DNA from 3 places in the Methylobacterium sp. 092160098-2 genome. Region 2 is predicted to be linked to each of the others. Evidence: predicted binding sites of a transcription regulator. Region 2 holds the regulator's gene; each other region holds the start of a gene.
What was found. Region 2 encodes LexA, which represses DNA repair genes until DNA is damaged. Its sites were predicted from a motif close to TGTTCNNNNTGTGTTCNG; they were not measured.

Region 1 (6,836 bases), 510 kb from region 2:
CCTGCGCGGCGAAGCCGATCAGCGCCGGGCCCGCCAGCACCCCGGCATAGCCGAGCGTCGTCACCGCCGGCACCGCCACGCGCGCGGGCATCGCGGTCTGGCGGCCGGCCGCCGTGAACAGGACCGGGACGATGTTGGCGCAGCCCGCCCCGACCAGGGCGTAGCCGGCGAGGGCCGCCTCCCAGGCCGGGACCAGGACCGAGAGCGCGAGTCCGGCGGCCGCCAGGAGGCCGCCGAAGACCACCACGGGCCGCCGCCCGAGCCGGGCCACGACCCGATCGCCGGCAAGGCGCCCCGCCGTCATCGTCACCGAGAAGGCCGCGTAGCCGAGCGCCGCCCAGGCCGGATCGAGGCCCCGCTGCTGGATCAGGAACACCGCGCTCCAGTCGAGGGCCGAGCCCTCGGTGAGGAACACCACGAAGCAGAGCAGGCCCAGCACCAGCACGACGCCCCGGGGGCGCGCGAAGGCGGGGCCTCCGCTCCCCCCTGCCCGCTCGGCCGGCAGGATCCCGGGCCAGGCGGCCGCGAACAGGGCCGCGATCCCGGCGACCAGGAGCAGCACGCTCCAGCCCGCGCCGAGCCCGGCCGCCAGCAGGCCGCTGGCGATCAGCGCCCCCAGGATGCAGCCGAGACTGTAGAGGCCGTGGAAGCCCGACATCATCGGGCGCCCGCTGGCGCGCTCCACCACGACGGCCTGCAGGTTCATGACGCAGTCCACCGCCCCCATCCCGGCGCCGAACAGCACCAGCGCCAGGGTGAGCGGCACGAGCCCATCGCCCACGGCCAGCACCGGCAGGGCGAGGCCGATCGCCAGCGTGCCGGCGAGCAGGACCGGCCGGAAACCGAGCCGCGAAGCCGCCGCCCCGGCGCTCGGCATCGCCAGGATCGAGCCGATGCCGAAGGTGAGGAGCAGCAGGCCGAGCCCCGCCGCGTCGAGGCCGGCGCGGTCCTGCACCAGCGGCACCAGGGGCGCCCAGGTGGCGTTGGCGATGCCCACGATCAGGAACAGCAGCCGCGTGGACACGCTCTGTCCGCGGGACGCATTCCGGTCCCCCGCCCCGCCGAGGGCGACCGGGTCGGTCAGGTCGAGCGCTGGCATCGGCACCTGTCGATGGAGTCGAGTCCGAGGGTGGATCCCGGCGACGTGGGGCCTCGGTTCCCGCGGCGCAACACCGGGCCGTCGTCGCGCGCGCCGTGCCGCGCGCCAGGATGGGACACCGGCGGCCCCATGCGTCGGCGACTTGCCCGGTTCCTCGCAGGCGCCCTCGCGCGCCCGCTCGGACGACCGGTTGGACGCCCGCTCGGGCGCTGCCGGAACGCTTTGCCGCGCGCGCAAGGGCGGCGGCTCGTTCGCCGAGCGGTTGCCGCCGTACGCGTTTCGTTCTAGCAAGGGCGGCGCATGACGGACCTGCGTCCCGCCGGCCCCACCTTGCCGTCGGCCCCCTCGGGCTCGACATGTGTCGGAGCGGCGGCTGGCCCGCGCGCGAATCCGATCCGGATCCGATCCGACTGCGTCGACGCCTCGAAAGACCGCCGCCCTCATGGCCAAAGCCCAAGCTGGAAGTCGTGCCGCAAGCCGCGCCGGCGCCGCCCAAGCTGCCCCGACAGCCGCCGCGCAGACGGCGTCCAAGGCCCCGAAAGCCGCCACCGCCGCCCCGGCCCCGCAGCCCAAGCCGGCCCGCGCGAAGTCCGAAAAGCCCGCCCGCCCTGGGGCGGCCGCCGAGGCCGCGATCGACGCCAAGCTGGCGGCCCTGTTCGACGCCGCGCCGGCGAGCGCCCATGACCGGCGGGTCATCGCGGTCCGGGGGGCCCGGGAGCACAACCTCAAGAACGTCGACCTGACGATCCCCCGGGACAAGCTCGTGGTATTCACCGGGCTGTCGGGCTCGGGCAAGTCGTCGCTGGCCTTCGACACGATCTACGCCGAGGGGCAGCGCCGCTACGTCGAGTCGCTCTCGGCCTATGCCCGCCAGTTCCTGGAGATGATGTCCAAGCCCGACGTCGACCAGATCGACGGGCTGTCGCCGGCGATCTCCATCGAGCAGAAGACCACCTCCAAGAACCCCCGCTCCACCGTCGGGACGGTCACCGAGATCTACGACTACATGCGCCTGCTCTGGGCGCGGGTCGGCATCCCCTACTCGCCGGCCACCGGCCTGCCGATCGAGAGCCAGACCGTCCAGCAGATGGTCGACCGGGTGCTGGAACTGCCGGAGAAGACCCGGCTCTACCTGCTGGCCCCCGTGGTCCGCGGACGCAAGGGCGAGTACCGCAAGGAAATCGCCGAGTACCAGAAGAAGGGCTTCCAGCGCCTGCGCGTGAACGGCGAATACTACGCCATCGACGACGTGCCCAAGCTCGACAAGAAGTTCAAGCACGACATCGACGTGGTGGTCGACCGCATCGTGGTCCGGGCCGATATCGGCTCGCGGCTGGCCGAGTCCTTCGAGACGGCCCTGGAGCTGGCCGATGGCATCGCGGAGGTCGTGTTCGCGGATGCCCCCGAGGGCGAGACGCCCCGGACCATCACCTTCTCGTCGCGCTTCGCCTGCCCGGTCTCGGGCTTCACCATCGCGGAGATCGAGCCCCGGCTGTTCTCGTTCAACAACCCGTTCGGCGCCTGCCCGACCTGCAGCGGCATCGGCCACGAGATGCGGATCGACCCCGAGCTGGTCATCTCCGATCCCGCTTTGAGCCTGAAGCGCGGCGCCGTCGGCCCCTGGGCGAAATCGACCTCGCCCTATTACGGGCAGACCCTGGAGGCGCTGGCCGAGCATTTCGGCTTCAAGACCAGCGTCCCGTGGCAGAGCCTGTCGGAGACGGCCCGTGCCATCGTGCTGTACGGCTCGGGCAAGCAGGCGATCCGCTTCGCCTACGACGACGGGTTGCGCAAGTACACGGTCAACAAGCCCTTCGAGGGTGTGATCCCGAACCTGGAGCGCCGCTACAAGGAGAGCGACTCGGACGCCGTCCGGGAGGAGATCGGGCGCTTCATGAGCGAGACGCCCTGCGCCGCCTGCGGCGGCAAGCGGCTGAAGCCCGAGGCGCTCGCCGTGAAGGTCGCCATGGCCGACATTGCCGATGTCACGGCCCTCTCAGTCAGTGAGGCGCATCGCTGGTTCTCGGAGCTGCCGGAGAAGCTGACGGCGAAGCAGAACGCGATCGCGGTTCGGATCCTGAAGGAGATCCGCGACCGGCTGAGCTTCCTGGTGGATGTCGGCCTCGAATACCTGACGCTCGCCCGCGGCTCCGGCTCCCTCTCGGGCGGCGAGAGCCAGCGCATCCGGCTGGCCTCGCAGATCGGCTCCGGCCTCACCGGCGTGCTCTACGTGCTGGACGAGCCGTCGATCGGCCTGCACCAGCGCGACAACGAGCGGCTGCTCGGTACGCTCAAGCGCCTGCGCGACCTCGGCAATTCGGTGATCGTGGTCGAGCATGACGAGGACGCGATCCTGCAGGCCGATTACGTGGTCGATGTCGGCCCGGGCGCCGGTATCCATGGCGGCGAGATCATCGCGCAGGGCACCCCCGCCGAGGTCCTGGCCAACCCGGCCTCGCTCACCGCGAAATACCTCACGGGCGAGATGTCAGTCCGGACGCCCACCGCGCGCCGAAAAGGCCGCAAGGGCAAGCTCGGCCTGTTCGGCGCCCGGGGCAACAATCTGAAGGATGTCGATGTCGAGATCCCGCTCGGCACCTTCACCTGCATCACCGGCGTCTCGGGCGGCGGCAAGTCCACCCTGGTGATCGACACCCTCTACAAGGCGATCGCCAAGAAGCTGAACGGCGCCCTGGAGCACCCGGCCCCCTACGGGCGGCTGGAGGGGCTGGAGCACCTCGACAAGGTCATCGACATCGACCAGTCGCCGATCGGCCGCACCCCGCGCTCGAACCCCGCCACCTATATCGGCGCCTTCACGCCAATCCGCGACTGGTTCGCGGGCCTGCCGGAGGCCAAGGCGCGGGGCTACCAGCCCGGCCGCTTCTCGTTCAACGTCAAGGGCGGCCGCTGCGAGGCCTGCTCGGGCGACGGCGTCATCAAGATCGAGATGCACTTCCTGCCGGACGTCTACGTCACCTGCGACGTCTGCAAGGGCAAGCGCTACGACCGCGAGACCCTGGAGGTGAAGTACCGGGCCAAGTCCATCGCCGACGTGCTCGATTCCACCGTCGAGGAGGCGGCCGAGCTGTTCAAGGCGGTGCCGGCGATCCGCGACAAGCTCGAGACCCTGAAGCGGGTCGGCCTGCACTACGTCCATGTCGGCCAGCAGGCCACGACCCTGTCGGGGGGCGAGGCGCAGCGCGTGAAGCTCTCCAAGGAGCTGTCGAAGCGCGCCACGGGGCGCACCCTCTACATCCTCGACGAGCCGACCACCGGCCTGCACTTCCACGACGTCGCCAAGCTCATGGAGGTGCTCCACGAGCTGGTGGACCAGGGCAACACCGTGGTGGTGATCGAGCACAACCTCGAAGTGATCAAGACCGCCGACTGGGTGATCGACATGGGTCCCGAGGGCGGCGACGGCGGCGGCCGGGTCGTGGCGCAGGGCACGCCGGAAGAGATCGCCCGCTCCAAGGCCAGCCATACCGGCCGGTTCCTGCGCGAGGTGCTGGAGCGGCGCCCCGCGGCGCCCGCGCGCCGAGGCCGCGCCGCCGAGTAGCGCGCCAAACCTTCCGGGCCAAACCTTCCGGGTAAGCGGCGGCGTCGGACGCACCGGCGACAGGGCCGGCCGCGGGCCCTCCCCCACACGGGACGGGCGGGACGCGCGGCCCCGGAGGATCGGCCCCTCCGGGGACGCGCGAATCCGCGAGCCCGACGGGACGAGGCAGGCGGTTCGGACCGGCCCGATCGCAGGCCGGCGCGGCAGTTTCTGCCGGGTGCCGTCCGCATATCCGCCCGGCCGGGCGGTGATTCGAGCCGCGGGGCGCCGGTTCGGGCCAGCCGCGGGCCGGTTCGAAGCCGGATTCCGGTCCGGATCCCGGCCGGGCGGCCCGCCCGGCGGCCTGCCCGATCACCTCCCCGGCCTTGCCGGATTCTCCCGTGCCCCGGCGCGACAACAGCTTGACCATTCAACGATATTTTGCCGGACCCCCCGTTTGGGCAGGGTCTGTGGACAGTGTTGCATCGCCGCAAAAATGCGGCTTTTGCGCAACGGTTCAGCCGGTTGTGGCGTTTCGGCGAGCATTCCACTGTCTTTCCGCAGGTCTCTGTAGAATAGTCGCAGACGTTGAGACGGGCAGGCTCCGTGGGGGCGCTCGGTAGGTCCGAAGCCGGCAGCCGCGATTGGCGAGCAGACCGGCAAGGAAGTGCCGAATGCGGGACGGAAGCCGTGGGACCTTGGGAAGGAATGAGAAAATGATGAAGAACTGGCTCGCGGCCGGCGCGGTCGCGCTCACGGTCGGCATGACCTCGACGATCGCCCAGGCGCAGACCACCACGGTTCCCGGCGAGCAGGTCGGCCTCGCCGTCGGCGCGCCGCTGCCGGAAGGCCTCTACGCGATCAACACGTTCACCTACCGCCGCACCGACGCGCCAAACTCGCCCGACACGGCCGTCAACATCCCGGTCCTGGTCTGGTCGACCCCGTTCGTGCCGTTCGGCGGCCGCGTCGAGCTGCTCGTGGCGCCCCCGACCGTGTTCGCCTTCACCCGCAACCCGGCGGGCGTGCGCAACAAGGACATCTCGATCAACGTCGGCACCTTCGTCGGCGGCATCTGGGCCTTCGACCTCGGCAACAACTTCGGCGTCAGCTTGCTCGGCGGCGCCTACCTGAACGACCTGAACGGCGACCGCGGCTCGATCATCACCGCGAACGGCACGACGGCCACCCCGGTCCTGCCGCAGCTCTCCTCCAACACCTACCGCTTCGGCATCGCCGGCAGCTACACCGGTGACGGCTGGAACATCACCGCCAACCTGACCGCCAACATCTACGACTCGCCCGGCCGCTTCCCCGGCCAGGTCGGCGCCGCCATCGGCCCGATCCGCCTCTCGGACGCCCTGAACTTCGACCTCACCGCGACGAAGAAGTTCGGCAACTTCGAGATCGGCCCGATCGCCTACGGCACCTACAACTTCGACATCAGCCAGGCCAGCGCGGCGGCCGGCAACCGCGGCCGCTTCGCCATCGGCGGCCTCGTCGGCTACGACTTCAAGATCTTCACCGTCCAGGCCTACGTCGCCCGCGACGTCGTGACCGGCGCGCAGTACACCAACGCCTTCGGCCGCACCCGCGACAACTACTCCACCGACGGCTGGATCCGGTTCATCGTGCCGCTCTACTCGCCGGCCCCGGCCGCCTCGCCGGTCCCGGCGGCCCTGGTCCGCAAGTACTGAGACCAACCCGAGACACCGGGCTCCCCGCCGCCGCGCGGCGGGGACGCCCGGATCTCCGACAGGCCGTCCTCCGGGACGGCGCGCCGCCCGGCACCGCCGGGCGGTTTTTTGTTGTGCCGGCCCCGCCGCGGGCCGCCCCGAACGGGCCCGTTCCATGGGTCGCAACCGACCGCGGGTGACGCGGGCGGCGCTGACATCCTATGGTGTGCCGATGGCGCGGCTCCGGCGCCGACCGGAGCGCAGGCGGACGAGCCGAAGGAAAGTCATGGCGACGCAGGGCGAGTGGAAGATCCCCGCGCAGGCCCAGCCCAGGCCCGCGGATTACGGCTACGACCTCGACCGGGCGCTCTCGGCCGTGCTGGCCCTGTCGGCGCGGATCCCGGAGAGCGCGTTCACCGCCGAGACGCTCGGCACCGAGCGCGCCGGCAACGGCGTGGTGATCCGCGAGGACGGTCTCGTGCTCACCATCGGCTACCTCGTCACCGAGGCCGAGAGCGTC
Region 2 (6,836 bases):
CGGTGGAGTACCCCGCCCCGCACCCGGACCACGGGCCGGCGGACGAACTGAAGGAGGTCCTGCAGAAGACCTACGGGGTGCCGCTGTTCCAGGAGCATGCCATGCAGATCGCCATCACGGCGGCGGGCTTCACCCCGGCCGAGGCCGACGGCCTGCGCCGGGCGATGGCGACCTTCCGCCATGTCGGCTCGATCGGCGGCTTCGCGGACAAGTTCGTGGGCGGCATGACCCGCCGGGGCTACCCGCAGGACTTCGCCGAGCGCTGCTTCGCGCAGATCCGCGGCTTCTCCACCTACGGCTTCCCGGAGAGCCACGCGGCGAGCTTCGCGCTCCTCGTCTACGCCTCGGCCTGGATGAAGTGCCGGCACCCCGACGTCTTCCTGGCCGCGATCCTCAACGCCCAGCCCATGGGCTTCTACCAGCCGGCCCAGCTGGTGCGCGACGCCCGCGCCCACGGGGTCGAGGTGCGGGGCGTCTGCGTCAACGCCAGCGACTGGGACTGCACCCTGGAGCCGGCCGGAAATCCCGCGCTGCACGCCGTGCGGATCGGCCTGCGGGTGGTGCGCGGCCTGCCCGAGGCCGCCATGCGCCGGCTCGTGCGGCTGCGGGCCAACGGCTATGCCAGCATCGAGGGCCTGCAGGCCGCCCTCGCCCTGCCCCGCAACACCCTGGAGCGGCTGGCCGAGGCGGACGCGTTCCGCTCGCTGGGCCTCGACCGGCGCGCCGCCCTCTGGATGGTCCGCACCCTGGAGGGGACCTCGGCGCGCAAGGCCGCCAAGGCCGACCCGAGCGCGCGCCGGGCCCATCTCCTCGACGCGCCCCTGCCGCTCTTCGCGTGGCACGCCGATGACGGCCTGTTCCGGCACGAGCCGGCCGTGGACCTGCCGTCCCTGGCCCCGTCCGAGGCGGTGGCCGAGGATTACGCCGCCACCGGCCTGTCGCTGCAGGGGCACCCGGTCGCCTTCTTCCGGGGGCGGCTCGCCCGGATCGGCGCGATCCCGGCCCGGGCGCATCTCGATCCCGCCCTGCCCCAGGGGGCGCGGGTCACGGTGGCGGGCCTCGTGCTTATCCGCCAGCGGCCCGGCACCGCCAAGGGCGTGGTGTTCCTGACCCTGGAGGACGAGACCGGTATCGCCAACGTGATCGTCTGGAAGACGGTGTTCGAGGCCAACCGCCGGATCGCCATGCAGGCCCGGTTCCTCGCCGTGCGCGGCCGGATCCAGCGGGCGGACGGGGTGGTCCATCTCGTGGCCGAGGGGTTTCGCGATCTCACCGCGTCCCTGCGCGATCTGCGCGAGGCCGGGATGAAGCTGCCCCCCGAGAACACGGATTTCGGCGTACCCCCGGATCGGCGCGTGTATCGCAGCCGGGATTTCCACTGAGGAACGCCCCTCGACAGGCCCCGCGCCGCGCGTAGAGTGCGGCCATGTCGAGCTTCGCCGTTCCGCGCCTCTTCCTCGCCGCCTGCCTCGCCGCCTGCGCGGCCCTCCCCCTCTGGGCGGAGGCCGCCCGGGCCGACAGCTGCGACGACCTCACCCGCCAGATCGCCGGCGCCATCGGCGGCAAGGTCGGCAAGCGGGCGGGCCCCAGCATCGACATCCGCATGGCCGGCCCGATCAAGTTCGACGTGACCTGCCGGGCCGAGCCGATCGTGCAGGCGACCTCGGCCGAGCCCGCCCCCTCGGCGACCTTCTTCCGCGACCTGTCGGTGGCCTCCGAGATCCTGGTCGGCGAACCGGCCGCGACCGTCGAGCCGATCATCGCCAGCGCCTACCGGACCGCGCTGTCGGAGCGGCGCAAGTCGTTCATCCAGCAGAACGGCTGGTCGGCCTCCTGCTACACCGACCCGGGCAGCACCGCGATGCGGACCCTGTGCTCGGTGGGGCGCATCCCGCCGGGGTGATGCGATATCGACCCCGGCAGGATGCGCGCGAAGGGGCCGATCAGTACTCGATCACGCCGTCCAGGGCGTAGTGCTTCACGGTCTTCCGGTTGGCGATCAGCTCGTCCACCGTCGGCTCGCCCTTGAGGGCGCGGGCGATGGCGAGCTTCGTCGCCTCGTAGTTGGTCCGGTAGAGGTCCTTCTGGTCGAGGTTGTCGTCCTCGGCGCACCGCTGATCGAGCCAGATCATGATGATCATGCACAGCTCGTCGAGCCCGTCCTTGGGCAGGATGCCCTCGATGATGCAGTCCACGATCGCGTCGCCGGTGGCGGCCTGGACCACGCCGCCGAGGAGCTCGGCATACTCGGCCGTGTGGATCGTGACCTTGGTGGTCATCATCGTGGCGGGGCGCACGAGCTGGTTGAGGTCGCGGACCACGAACATCCGCGTGTGGCCCTGGACCTGCCCCATCATCGACGCGAAGGCCTGGCCGACCGGACCGCGCACCGAGCCGATCAGCACCTCCGGCATGGCGTCGGTGTACTGGCCCTCGGCCGCCAGCACCGTGGCCTCGCCCGTGCGGAACCAGATCTCTTGCATGTTCGAACTCCACCTGATCGGAGCCCGCGGGAGACATCATCGGAGGCCCCGCGTCAATCGCGTCAGAGCAGGCCCACCCCGTCCAGGACGCCGACCATCGCGAACGCGATCGTGATCCCCGACACCGCGTAGACCACCCCCTTGTAGACGCCCGCCACGCGCTGCCCCTCGGGCAGGGCCCGGGTGGCGAGGAGGATCAGCAGGCCGAGCGCCAGGGGCAGGAGCAGCGCGTTCATCACCTCCACGGCGATGTTGAGCGCCACGAGATCCGGCACGAGCTGCACGGCGACCGCGCCGGCCGCGACCGCGAGCGCGAAGGCGCCGTAGAAGGCCGGAGCCTCCCGGGGCGACTGCTCCAGGGAGTGCGGCCGGCCGGTCACGTCGCCGAACCCCCAGGCCAGCGCCAGGGCCACGACGTTGAGCGCCACGAAGGCCGCCGCGATGATGCCCACCCCGAACACCACCTGCCCGAGCCACGGCCCCAGGGCCGGCGTGAAGGCGCCCGCGAGATCGCCGACGGTCTCCAGCCCCTTCGCGCTGCCCTGCCCGGCCTTGCCGATCGTGGCGGCGGCGGCGACGAGGATCGCGCCCATCACGCATTGCGACACCACCGCACCCACGAGTGTGTCGAGCCGCGAGCGCCGCGCGTGCTCCCAGCCCAGGCCCTTATCGACGATCGCCGACTGCTGGTAGAAGATCATCCACGGCATGATCACCGCGCCGATATTGGCCGCGATCAGCACCCGGAACTGGCCGTCGCCCAGCGGCATGTGCCCGAAGGAGGCGACGATCTCGGGCAGGTTCGGCCGCGCCGCGACGGCGAGCCCGACGAAGACCAGCTCGAACAGGCCGACCACGATCGCCACGACCTCGACGCGCCGGTAGCTCTCGGTGAAGACGAGCCCCAGGAGCAGGCAGGCCGGCAGGCCGAGGCTCACGAGCCGCGGCACCCCGAACAGGTCCCCGATGCCGGCGATGCCGGAGAATTCCGTGACGATGGCGCCGATGCCGGCGACCACGAGGCCGCCGTACGAGATCCAGGCCCAGACCGGCCCGTAGCGCTCCCGGATCAGCGCGCCGTGGCCGCGTCCGGTGGCGGTCCCGAGCCGCACCGTCAGCTCCTGGACGACGTACAGGATCGGCACCAGCAGGATCTGGAGGAGCAGGAGCGAATAGCCCCAGCGCGCCCCGCTCTGGGCCGCCGTGATGAGGCTTCCGACATCCGTATCGGCCAGCATCACCACGAGTCCCGGGCCTGCGGCCTTGAGGTAAGCGGACAGGCGAGGCAGGGAAGCGCTGGGCACGGCTCGGGAACAGTCCCGCGCACGGGCGGTTCCGGCGGGCGCCTGCGGCGTTTTCCCGGGGCAGGCGGGAGGGACATGTGATGGCGGAGAGCACGGATCGGGGCTCCGGCTGGAGCCTGCAGGCGACCGCCGTGCCCGACGGGGTGCGCCTGGAACTCGCCCTGGCCGACCTCGGCGGCGCGCCGGTCACCGCCGCGATCGTTCTCGACCGGGCGGAAGCCCGGGCCTTCGCACGCGCCCTGCTCGCCGCCGCCGGCGACGCGGCGGAACGGACCTTCCCGAAGCCGGGCGCCTGACGGCGCGCCGCCGGTCGGTCAGCGGGCGAGACCGGGATTGCGGCCCGGCAGGCGGGGGACCACGGTGCCGCGCTTCTCGATCGGCGTGTCGCAGGCGTAGGCGAACTCGGTCTTCAGCGGATCGAACACGGTCTCGCCGGTGATCCGGCAATCCTCGCGCACGGTCTCGTCGAGATAGGCCCGGGCGGCGGTTCGGAAGCGCTTCACCCGGGTGGCGTTCGGCTCCGGATCGATCCGGGCCTCGCTCAGGTTGCAGCCGGTATATTCGCGCAGGGCGTTCGAGACGATCAGCATCCGGCGCATCTGCCGGTTGTCGTAGACCTCGTAGGGCTCCTTGCAGCCGATCGTCACCACCTGGGGGGTGAGCGCCACGTAGTTCCGCGAGATGTAGGAGAACCCGGTGGTGCAGCCGGCGAGGCCGAGGGCGGCGAGGCCGAGGGGCAGCAGAGCTGCGGGTCGTCGCATCCTCGTCATCCCAAGAGGGTCCCAGCCCGCGGCCCGGATCCGCCGCCTTCCCGGCGGGGCGCCGCGGTGCATTGAAACGGCTCCGCTTGCGCCGTCAATGCGTTTCTCGACCTTGCTCCCGTGAGCGCGGAGCGACGCGCCAAGCGTAGCGGTGCCGCCCTTGCGGAACACTTGCGGAACGTTTAACCTGTTCGTGATTTGTTTCAGAGACCGTCACGGGGCGGTCTGCCAAGCCGCGAGTCCCCCTTCGATGCTCACGCGCAAGCAGCTGGACCTCCTGCGTTTCATCCAGAGCCGGATGCAGGAATGCGGCGTCCCGCCGTCCTTCGACGAGATGAAGGACGCCCTCGACCTCAAGTCGAAATCCGGCATCCACCGGCTGATCACGGCCCTGGAGGAGCGCGGCTTCCTCCGGCGCCTGCCGAATCGGGCGCGCGCCATCGAGGTGATCCGCATCCCCGAGAGCCTGAGCCAGACGGTCCCATCTTCGGCCCCATCTTCGGCCCCGGCCGAGCCGCGCCGTTTCACCCCGAGCGTGGTCGAGGGCGGCAAGTCCAAGCATCCGCCGGCCCCGGCCAGCACGCGGATGATCGACGACGCCGGTCGTGCCATTTCGATCCCGGTGATGGGCCGGATCGCCGCCGGTACGCCGGTCTCGGCGATCCAGAACCAGAGCCATGCCATCACCCTGTCGCCGGATTTCGTGGCCGGCGGCGAGCACTACGCCCTGGAGGTGCGCGGCGACTCGATGGTCGAGGCCGGCATCCTCGACGGCGACCTCGTGGTGATCCGCAAGCAGGACACGGCCAATACCGGCGACATCATCGTGGCGCTGATCGACGACGAGGAGGCGACGCTCAAGCGTCTGCGCCGCCGCGGCTCCTCGATCGCCCTGGAAGCCGCCAACCCGGCCTACGAGACGCGCGTCCTCGGGCCCGACCGGGTCCGGATCCAGGGCCGCCTCGTCAGCCTCGTCCGCCGCTACTGAAGCGGCTCGGCCGGCGCGTCGCCGGGGGCGAGGTCCCCGCCCGACGCATCGGTTTCCGGAGGCGTTGTCGCCACGTCGTCAGAGGCGCGGGCCTCCGCGGAGGGCGCGGTGACCAATTGTGGCGGCCCCGACCCGTGTCCCGAGCGTGGTCGCCAAGGCACGGAGCGGCCATCGGCCCGGGCGTGACGGGCGACGAAGCCGTCGCCGTCGGACCTGAGGGCGACGGCGCCCTGGGCGGCCAGGACGCGCCGGTCGATCACCAGGGGGCCGGTGCAGGTCGGTGGGGCCACGAGACCCGTGATCAGCACCGCGGCGCGGGCGCAATCCTCCGGGAAGGCCCGCCGGTCCCGGACCAGGGCGACCGCCCGTCCGTCCGGCAGGCGCGCGGTGCATCCGAGCCGGTCACAGCGGCCGCTGCCCGATCGGACGATCAGTGCCCCGGCTCCCCGTCCATCGCCGTCCGCCTTCAGCCATTGTTCGAGAACGAAGCCGGACGGGCTGCCGAGGGCCGCGAGCCGTCCGTCCGGCCCCCGCACCGCGGCCCCCGCACCCTGCCGATCGACATAGAGGTCGTAGCGGTCGGGTCGGGCCGCGACGACGAGTCCGAGCAGGATCGGCGGCACGGCGAGCCAGCGCAGGCGGGAGGCCGGTAACGTCGCGAGCAGCAGGCCCGCGGTCAGCAGGAACAGCGCCGCGGTGCCGAAGGCCGGTACGACCACGATGGCCCGCTCGAACCTGGCGATCCACTGGGAGACGGCGAGCATGCCCCCCACCGCCTGACCCATCAGCCACCAGATCGGGCGGTCGAGGGCGAAGGGATAGGCGAGGATCCCGATCACCGCGGAGGGCATCACCACGAGGGAGACGAGCGGCAGGGTCAGGGCGTTGCCGACGAGGCCGAAGGGCTGGATCGTCTGGAAATGGTAGGTGGCGAAGGGTGCGGTCGCGACCTGCGCCACCAGGGTCGTGGCCAGGGTCCCGGTGACCGCCGAGAGGCCGGTGCCGACGAGCCGACCGAGCCGGCCCGCCCCGGGGCGCACGAACAGCCGCCCGTCGATCAGCCGCGCGCAGGCGATCAGCCCGGCCACGGCGCCGAAGGACATCTGGAAGCTCGGGCCGAGCAGGCCCTCCGGCTCCCGGGCCAGGGCGATCAGCGCCGCGAGGGCGAGGTTGCGCATCGACAGGGCCGGCCGGTCCACCAGGATCGCGCCCAGCATGATCAGGGTCATGATCAGCGAGCGCTCGGCGGCGATGTCCCAGCCCGAAAAGGCGCAGTAGGCGGTGACGCCGACCATGGCGA
Region 3 (6,836 bases), on a different contig from region 2:
TGGACTACCTCGTCGGCTTCAACCTCTCCCCGGTCCTGTGGCGCAAGCTCCCGGGCGCCCGTTCGGCGGGGCGCGTGCAGTCCGTGGCGCTGCGCCTCGTCGTCGAGCGCGAGATGGAGATCGAGCGGTTCAAGCCGCGCGAGTACTGGACGCTTATCGCCACGCTGACGACCGCCGACGGCGCGACCTTCGAGGCCCGCCTCGTCGGCGCCGACGGCAAGCGCATCCAGCGCCTCGACGTCGGCACCGGCGACGAGGCCGCCGCCTTCAAGCGCGACCTCGAACTCGCGACCTTCCAGGTGGCGAGCGTCGAGGCGAAGCCCGCCAAGCGCCACCCGCAGCCGCCCTTCACCACCTCGACCCTGCAGCAGGAGGCCTCGCGCAAACTCGGGATGGCGCCGGCCCAGACCATGCGGGTCGCCCAGCGTCTCTACGAGGGCGTCGATATCGGCGGCGAGACCGTCGGCATCATCACCTACATGCGGACCGACGGCGTCGATATGGCGCCCGAGGCGATCCAGGACGCCCGCCGGGTCATCGGCAAGGAATTCGGCGACCGCTACGTGCCCGACGTGCCGCGCAAGTACAGCGTCAAGGCCAAGAACGCCCAGGAGGCCCACGAGGCGGTGCGTCCCACCGACATGAGCCGCCTGCCCAAGATGGTCGCGCGCCACCTCGAGCCCGAGCAGGCCCGGCTCTACGATCTCATCTGGACCCGCACCATGGCGAGCCAGATGGAATCGGCCGAGCTGGAGCGGACTACCGTGGACGTCACGGCGAAGGTCGGCCCCCGCCAGATCGACCTGCGCGCCACCGGCCAGGTGGTGAAGTTCGACGGCTTCCTGACCCTCTACCAGGAGGGCAAGGACGACGAGGAGGACGAGGAGAGCCGCCGCCTGCCGCCCATGAAGGCCGGCGACCCGCTCACCCGCGAGCGGATCAGCTCGACCCAGCACTTCACCGAGCCGCCGCCGCGCTATTCCGAGGCGAGCCTCGTGAAGCGCATGGAGGAACTCGGCATCGGCCGCCCGTCGACCTACGCGGCGGTGCTCCAGACGCTGCGCGACCGCGAATACGTCAAGATCGAGAAGAAGCGGCTGCAGCCGGAGGACAAGGGGCGGCTCGTCACGGGCTTCCTGGAGAGCTTCTTCCGGCGCTACGTCGAGTACGATTTCACCGCCGACCTCGAGGAGCAGCTCGACCGCGTCTCCAATGCCGAGATCGACTGGCGGGCGGTGCTGCGCGACTTCTGGCGCGATTTCTCCGCGGCGATCGGCGAGACCAAGGAGCTGCGCGTCACCGACGTGCTGGAGGCGCTGAACGGCCTCCTCGGGCCGCACATCTTCCCCGACAAGGGCGACGGCTCGAACCCGCGCACCTGCACGGTCTGCGGGACCGGACAATTGTCGCTGAAGCTCGGCAAGTTCGGCGCCTTCATCGGCTGCTCGAACTATCCCGAGTGCAAGTACACCCGCCAGCTCTCAGCCTCGGGCGTCGAGGGCGAGGGGGACGGCTCCTCGGCCGAGGGCGGCCAGCCGGGCGTCCGGGTGCTGGGCGACGATCCCGCCACCGGTCTGCCGGTGACGCTGCGCGACGGCCGATTCGGGCCGTTCCTGCAGCTCGGTGAGGCCTCCACCGAGAAGGGGGCGGAGAAGCCGAAGCGTTCCTCCCTGCCGAAGGGGCTGAGTCCCTCGGCGGTCGACCTGCAGAAGGCGCTGGCGCTGCTGGCGCTGCCCCGCGAGGTGGCGCGCCACCCCGAGACCGGCGAGCCGATCCTGGCCAATCTCGGCCGGTTCGGGCCCTACGTGCAGCATGGGAAGACCTACGCCAATCTCGGCAAGGACGACGACGTGCTGGAGATCGGCGGCAACCGCGCCATCGACCTGATCGTCGCCAAGGAGCAGGGCGGCGGCCGCGGCCGTCCGGCTGCCGATCCCGGCCGCCCGCTCGGCACGGACGCGGCGAGCGGGCGCGACCTCGTGGTGAAGGCCGGCAAGTACGGCCCCTACGTCACCGACGGCGAGGTGAACGCCACGCTGCCGAAGACCATGAGCGCCGAGGCGCTGACGCTCGACGAGGGGATCGCCCTGGTCAACGCCAAGCGTGCCTCGGGCGGCGGCAAGCCGGCGAAACGGGGCGCTGTCCGGAAGACCGCGACGCGCGCGGCGAGCGGCGCCAAGCCGGCGGCCAAGAAGACGGCAGCGAAGAAGCCCGCCGCCAAGAAGACCGCGGCCAAGAAGACGGGCGCCGGCTGACGCAGACAGGTCCAGGCGGCCTTCACCCGCTCGCCGGGTGCAAGGCGCGTCAGCCGCGCCGGTCCGTGTCCAGGGCGGGCACGCGGTCCTGCGCTGCTCTCCCGGCAGCGGTGGGGGACAGGGGCAGACCGACGCGGAGAACGGGATGCACGTCCCGGTTTCCGGGTCCGGCCGCCCGGTTCAGACGAGGTAGGTGATGGTTGCCGCGAGCGCCGTCGCGAAGGTCGCCAGCGCGATCGTGGTGGAATTCATGAGCGCCCGGCCGGGCGGCACGCCGGCCGCGTCGTCGTCGCAGCCGAAGGCGGCGCCGGCCGCGTGCTCGAAGCGGATCAACGTGAGGCGGCGGGCCTCGATCGCGGCATCGCTCATGGGCTGCGGCTCCCTGACCACGGTCAAGATTTATCTCCGCCGTCAACGTCGATCGTCCCGGTCTGTTCCGGCGGCCTGCGGAGGTCGAACAGGCCGGTCACGGGAAAGCCTTAACCCATCGTTGTGCAACGTCGTGATGACGGGCCGCCTGGCCCCCTCGGGGGTCGGGGCGGTTCCGGCCCTCGCTCGCGGCGCCGCAGCATGCGATGGTGCGGCCGCGTCGCCTGGGGGCGAACGGTTTTGATGTTTACGTTTTGTTCCGCTATCATGCGGGGATGAAGGCGCATGCTCCACGACCCAAGACCCGTCTGCGCGAATCCGAGCCGGCCGATGCGCCGCGCCCGCGGAGGCCGCGCGTGAGCGATCCGGCCCGCGACCTGTTCGGACCGGGCGGCAAGGCGGCCGCCTCGACAGCCCCCTCTCGCGCGCCGGAGCCGCGGCGGCGCCTGGACGCCACGGCCTCCGTGACGGCGCTCGCAGCGGCCGAGCCCGATTCCGGCTACACCGCCTCCGACATCGAGGTGCTGGAGGGGCTGGAGCCGGTCCGGCGCCGCCCCGGCATGTATATCGGCGGCACCGACGAGCGGGCGCTGCACCACCTCTTCGCCGAGGTGATCGACAACTCCATGGACGAGGCGGTGGCCGGCCATGCCAGCTTCATCGAGGTGGAGCTGGAGGAGACCGGTGCCCTCGTGGTCACCGACAACGGCCGCGGCATCCCGGTCGACCCGCATCCGAAATTTCCCGGCAAGTCGGCGCTCGAGGTCATCATGACCACGCTGCATGCCGGCGGTAAGTTCGACTCGAAGGTCTACGAGACCTCGGGCGGCCTGCACGGCGTCGGCATCTCGGTGGTGAACGCGCTCTCCGACCTCCTCGAGGTCGAGGTGGCGCGCAACCAGACCCTGTATCGCCAGACCTTCTCGCGGGGCCACGCGCAGGGAGCGCTGGAGCTGATCGGCCGGGTGCAGAACCGGCGCGGCACCCGGGTCCGCTTCCACCCGGACGCGCAGATCTTCGGCTCGCTGAAATTCGACCCACGCCGCCTGTTCAAGATGGCGCGTTCGAAGGCCTACCTGTTCGGCGGCGTCGAGATCCGCTGGCGCTGCGCCCCCGCCCTCCTCGAGGGGCTGGAGGGCGTACCTGCGGAAGCCGTGCACCGCTTCCCCGACGGCCTGCGCGACTATCTCGCCCGCGACATCGACGGCAAGGAGCTGGTCACCGACGCGATGTTCTCCGGCAAGATCACCAAGCCGGGCTCGCACGGGTCGCTGGAATGGGCGGTGGCCTGGATGGTCGCCGAGGACGGGTTCTCGCATTCCTACTGCAACACCATCCCGACGCCCGAGGGCGGCACCCACGAGGCCGGCCTGCGGGTCGCCCTGCTCCGGGGCCTGCGCGAGCACGCCGAGCGCGTGAACCAGGCCAAGCGCATGACCGCGGTGACCACCGACGACGTCATGGCGACCTGCGCGTCCATGCTCTCGGTCTTCATCCGCGAGCCCGAGTTCCAGGGCCAGACCAAGGACAAGCTCGCCACCGTGGAGGCCCAGCGCATCGTCGAGACGGCGGTGCGCGACGCCTTCGACCATTGGCTCGCCGCCTCCCCGGCCCAGGCCAACAAGCTGCTCGACTGGGTGATCGACCGGGCCGAGGAGCGCCTGCGCCGCCGCCAGGAGAAGGAGGTCGCCCGCAAGAGCGCCACCCGCAAGCTCCGCCTGCCCGGCAAGCTCGCCGATTGCTCGGCCGCCGGCACCGCGGGCTCGGAGATCTTCATCGTCGAGGGTGATTCCGCCGGCGGCTCCGCCAAGCAGGCCCGCGACCGGGCGACCCAGGCGATCCTGCCCCTGCGCGGCAAGATCCTCAACGTCGCCTCGGCGAGCCGGGACAAGCTCGGCGCCAATCAGCTGATTTCCGACCTCACCCTGGCGCTCGGCTGCGGCACCGGCGCGGCCTTCCGCGAGGCCGACCTGCGCTACGACAAGGTGATCATCATGACGGACGCCGACGTCGACGGCGCCCACATCGCCTCGCTGCTGATCACCTTCTTCTACCGCCAGATGCCCAAGCTCATCGACCGCGGGCATCTCTACCTCGCGATCCCGCCGCTCTACCGGCTGCAGCAGGGCTCCAAGGTGGCCTATGCCCGGGACGACGCCGACCGGGAGCGGATCATCAAGACGGTGTTCAAGGCCGGCAAGGTCGAGATCGGGCGGTTCAAGGGCCTCGGTGAGATGATGCCGGCCCAGCTCAAGGAGACCACCATGGACCCGAAGAAGCGCACGTTGCTACGCGTCGCGGTCCTGGACGAGGCCCGGGAATCGACCGGCGATACGGTCGAGCGGCTGATGGGCAACAAGCCCGAGGCCCGCTTCGCCTTCATCAGCGAGCGTGCGGCCTTCGCCGAGGGGGCCGACCTCGACATCTGAACCGTTGCGCCGACGCGGTTTCCACCGCGCCGGCCGCCCGGACCGTCAGGGCTTGGTAACCGCCTTGGCCGGGTCGAAGGGCTGGGCCGCCGACACCGTGTCGGTGCTCATGTTGAGGACCGCCGAGAACCGCTCGCCTCCCGGCCGCAGCACAAGGGCACCAGGCTCCACGGCGATCACCTTGCTGCCGAGGCCGAGGAAGCCGCCGACATCGATCACAACGGCCTTAAGGGTCCCGCCATCGGTGATCAGCAGGTCGTCGATCTTGCCGACGCTGTCGCCTGCCGCGTTGCGCACCGTCACGCCGATCATCTTGGAGGCCAGGAAGGCCACAGGCTTGAGCCCCTGACGCTTGGCGGCGTCCTCGGCATTCGCCGCCGCCATCAGCCGCCCGACGCCCTGGCCGTCCGTCGAGGTCCCCGGCCCCGTGCCCGGCAGGACCGTATCCTTGCCGATCACGGAGGCATCCTGCGCACGTGCAGGCGCTCCCGCCAGAGCCAGGGCCGCGAGCGACAGGAGAAGGATTCGGCTTCGCATGGCTGATCGCTCCGGTGCGCCCGGACCCGTCGCGGGGTTCCCGTCCCGGTCCCCGCTTGGTCCCCATGAGGCGCCGCGGTCTCAATCGCGGGTGGCACGCGCGGTTCCGGCGCTCCCTGTCGCACCCGACCGGTCCGGCGGCACGACCCTGAAACGCGAAAGGGCCCGGCCTTGCGGCCGAGCCCTTCCGTTGCGCGGAGCCGGTCGAGCCGGCTCCGACGTTCGATCTTAGTACGAGCCGAACTTGTAGTTCAGGCCGGCGCGGACGACGGCGAACTCGGTCTTGGCGGCGGCGCCGTTGAGGTAGGCGGTGCCGTTCGGGGGCAGGAGGTTGCCGTAGAAGACGCCGCCGGCGGAGTTCTTCTGGCGGTCGAGGCTGACGTACAGGCCTTCGACCTTCAGGGTGACGGCCGAGGAGCGGAAGAAGTTCAGGAAGGAGTCGGTGGGCAGGGCGTACTCGACGCCGCCGCCGGCGGCCCAGCCGGTGCGGAAGCTGTCGCGGAAGCGGTTGCCGGAGAAGTTCTGGTCGTCCTGGCCGGATCCGTAGGCGAAGCCGCCGGTGCCGTACACGAGGGTGCGGTCGAAGGCGTAGCCGAGGCGGCCGCGGACGGTGCCGAAGTAGTCGAGGCCGTTGCCGCTGGTGGCGACGAAGGCGGGCGGGTTGGAGAAGGCGACGCCGGGGAAGCCCAGGAAGCTGTAGTTCTGGGTGGCGTTGGCGCGGCGGGCGAAGTCGACGTACTGGGCGTCGGCCTCGAAGCCGATCACCACGCCCGAGCCCGGCGTGAACTGGTAGTTGTAGCCGATCTGGGCGCCGCCCGAGAAGCCGTCGTTGTTGTTGCGGTTGTTGACGCTGACGACGCCCGAGGTGCCGGGGGAGTTGATCAGCGAGCCGCCCGGCAGGGCGTAGCTGGTGGTGTTGCGGCTGTTGGCGTCGAAGCCGTAGCCGGCGTTCACACCGACGTAGAAGCCGGTCCAGGTGAACACCGGCACCGGCGTGAACACCGGCGGCGGCGCAGCGCGGCGCGGCAGGTCGGCGGCAGACGCCGTTGCGGTCAAGCCGGCGAGGACGGTGGATGCGAGGAGAAGCTTCTTCATGGTGGTGTCGGTCCTGGGGTTAGCTTGAGCCGGCAGCCTTCTAGGCGCTCTCGGATGGCGGGTCTGTCGCTTTCCTGCAACAAGCATCCTCAGACTAGGGACATCCCGTCAACGAAAGATGAAGACTAACCGACCGTCTCCCAAGCAGCCG

Region 1: uvrA (excinuclease ABC subunit UvrA) is a predicted target of LexA. The motif match lies at 1,369-1,386, and genes of this name have one in related genera.
Region 3: parE (DNA topoisomerase IV subunit B) is a predicted target of LexA. The motif match lies at 2,869-2,886, and genes of this name have one in related genera.

The regions. Positions count from the first base shown of each region.
Region 1 covers NZ_JAQPZJ010000001.1:5,060,832-5,067,667, reverse strand. Annotated here, with positions in the region: gene PQI07_RS23860 (MFS transporter) at 1-1,099, opposite strand, end outside; gene uvrA (excinuclease ABC subunit UvrA) at 1,542-4,661, shown strand; gene PQI07_RS23850 (transporter) at 5,357-6,337, shown strand; gene PQI07_RS23845 (S1C family serine protease) at 6,603-6,836, shown strand, end outside.
Region 2 covers NZ_JAQPZJ010000001.1:4,555,565-4,562,400, reverse strand. Annotated here, with positions in the region: gene PQI07_RS21495 (error-prone DNA polymerase) at 1-1,382, shown strand, start outside; gene PQI07_RS21490 (hypothetical protein) at 1,427-1,903, shown strand; gene fae (formaldehyde-activating enzyme) at 1,944-2,483, opposite strand; gene PQI07_RS21480 (NRAMP family divalent metal transporter) at 2,546-3,787, opposite strand; gene PQI07_RS21475 (hypothetical protein) at 3,868-4,083, shown strand; gene PQI07_RS21470 (hypothetical protein) at 4,102-4,548, opposite strand; gene lexA (transcriptional repressor LexA) at 4,799-5,536, shown strand; gene PQI07_RS21460 (ComEC/Rec2 family competence protein) at 5,530-6,836, opposite strand, start outside.
Region 3 covers NZ_JAQPZJ010000003.1:282,340-289,175, forward strand. Annotated here, with positions in the region: gene topA (type I DNA topoisomerase) at 1-2,255, shown strand, start outside; gene PQI07_RS33600 (hypothetical protein) at 2,436-2,624, opposite strand; gene parE (DNA topoisomerase IV subunit B) at 2,981-5,053, shown strand; gene PQI07_RS33610 (PRC-barrel domain-containing protein) at 5,099-5,590, opposite strand; gene PQI07_RS33615 (outer membrane protein) at 5,819-6,685, opposite strand.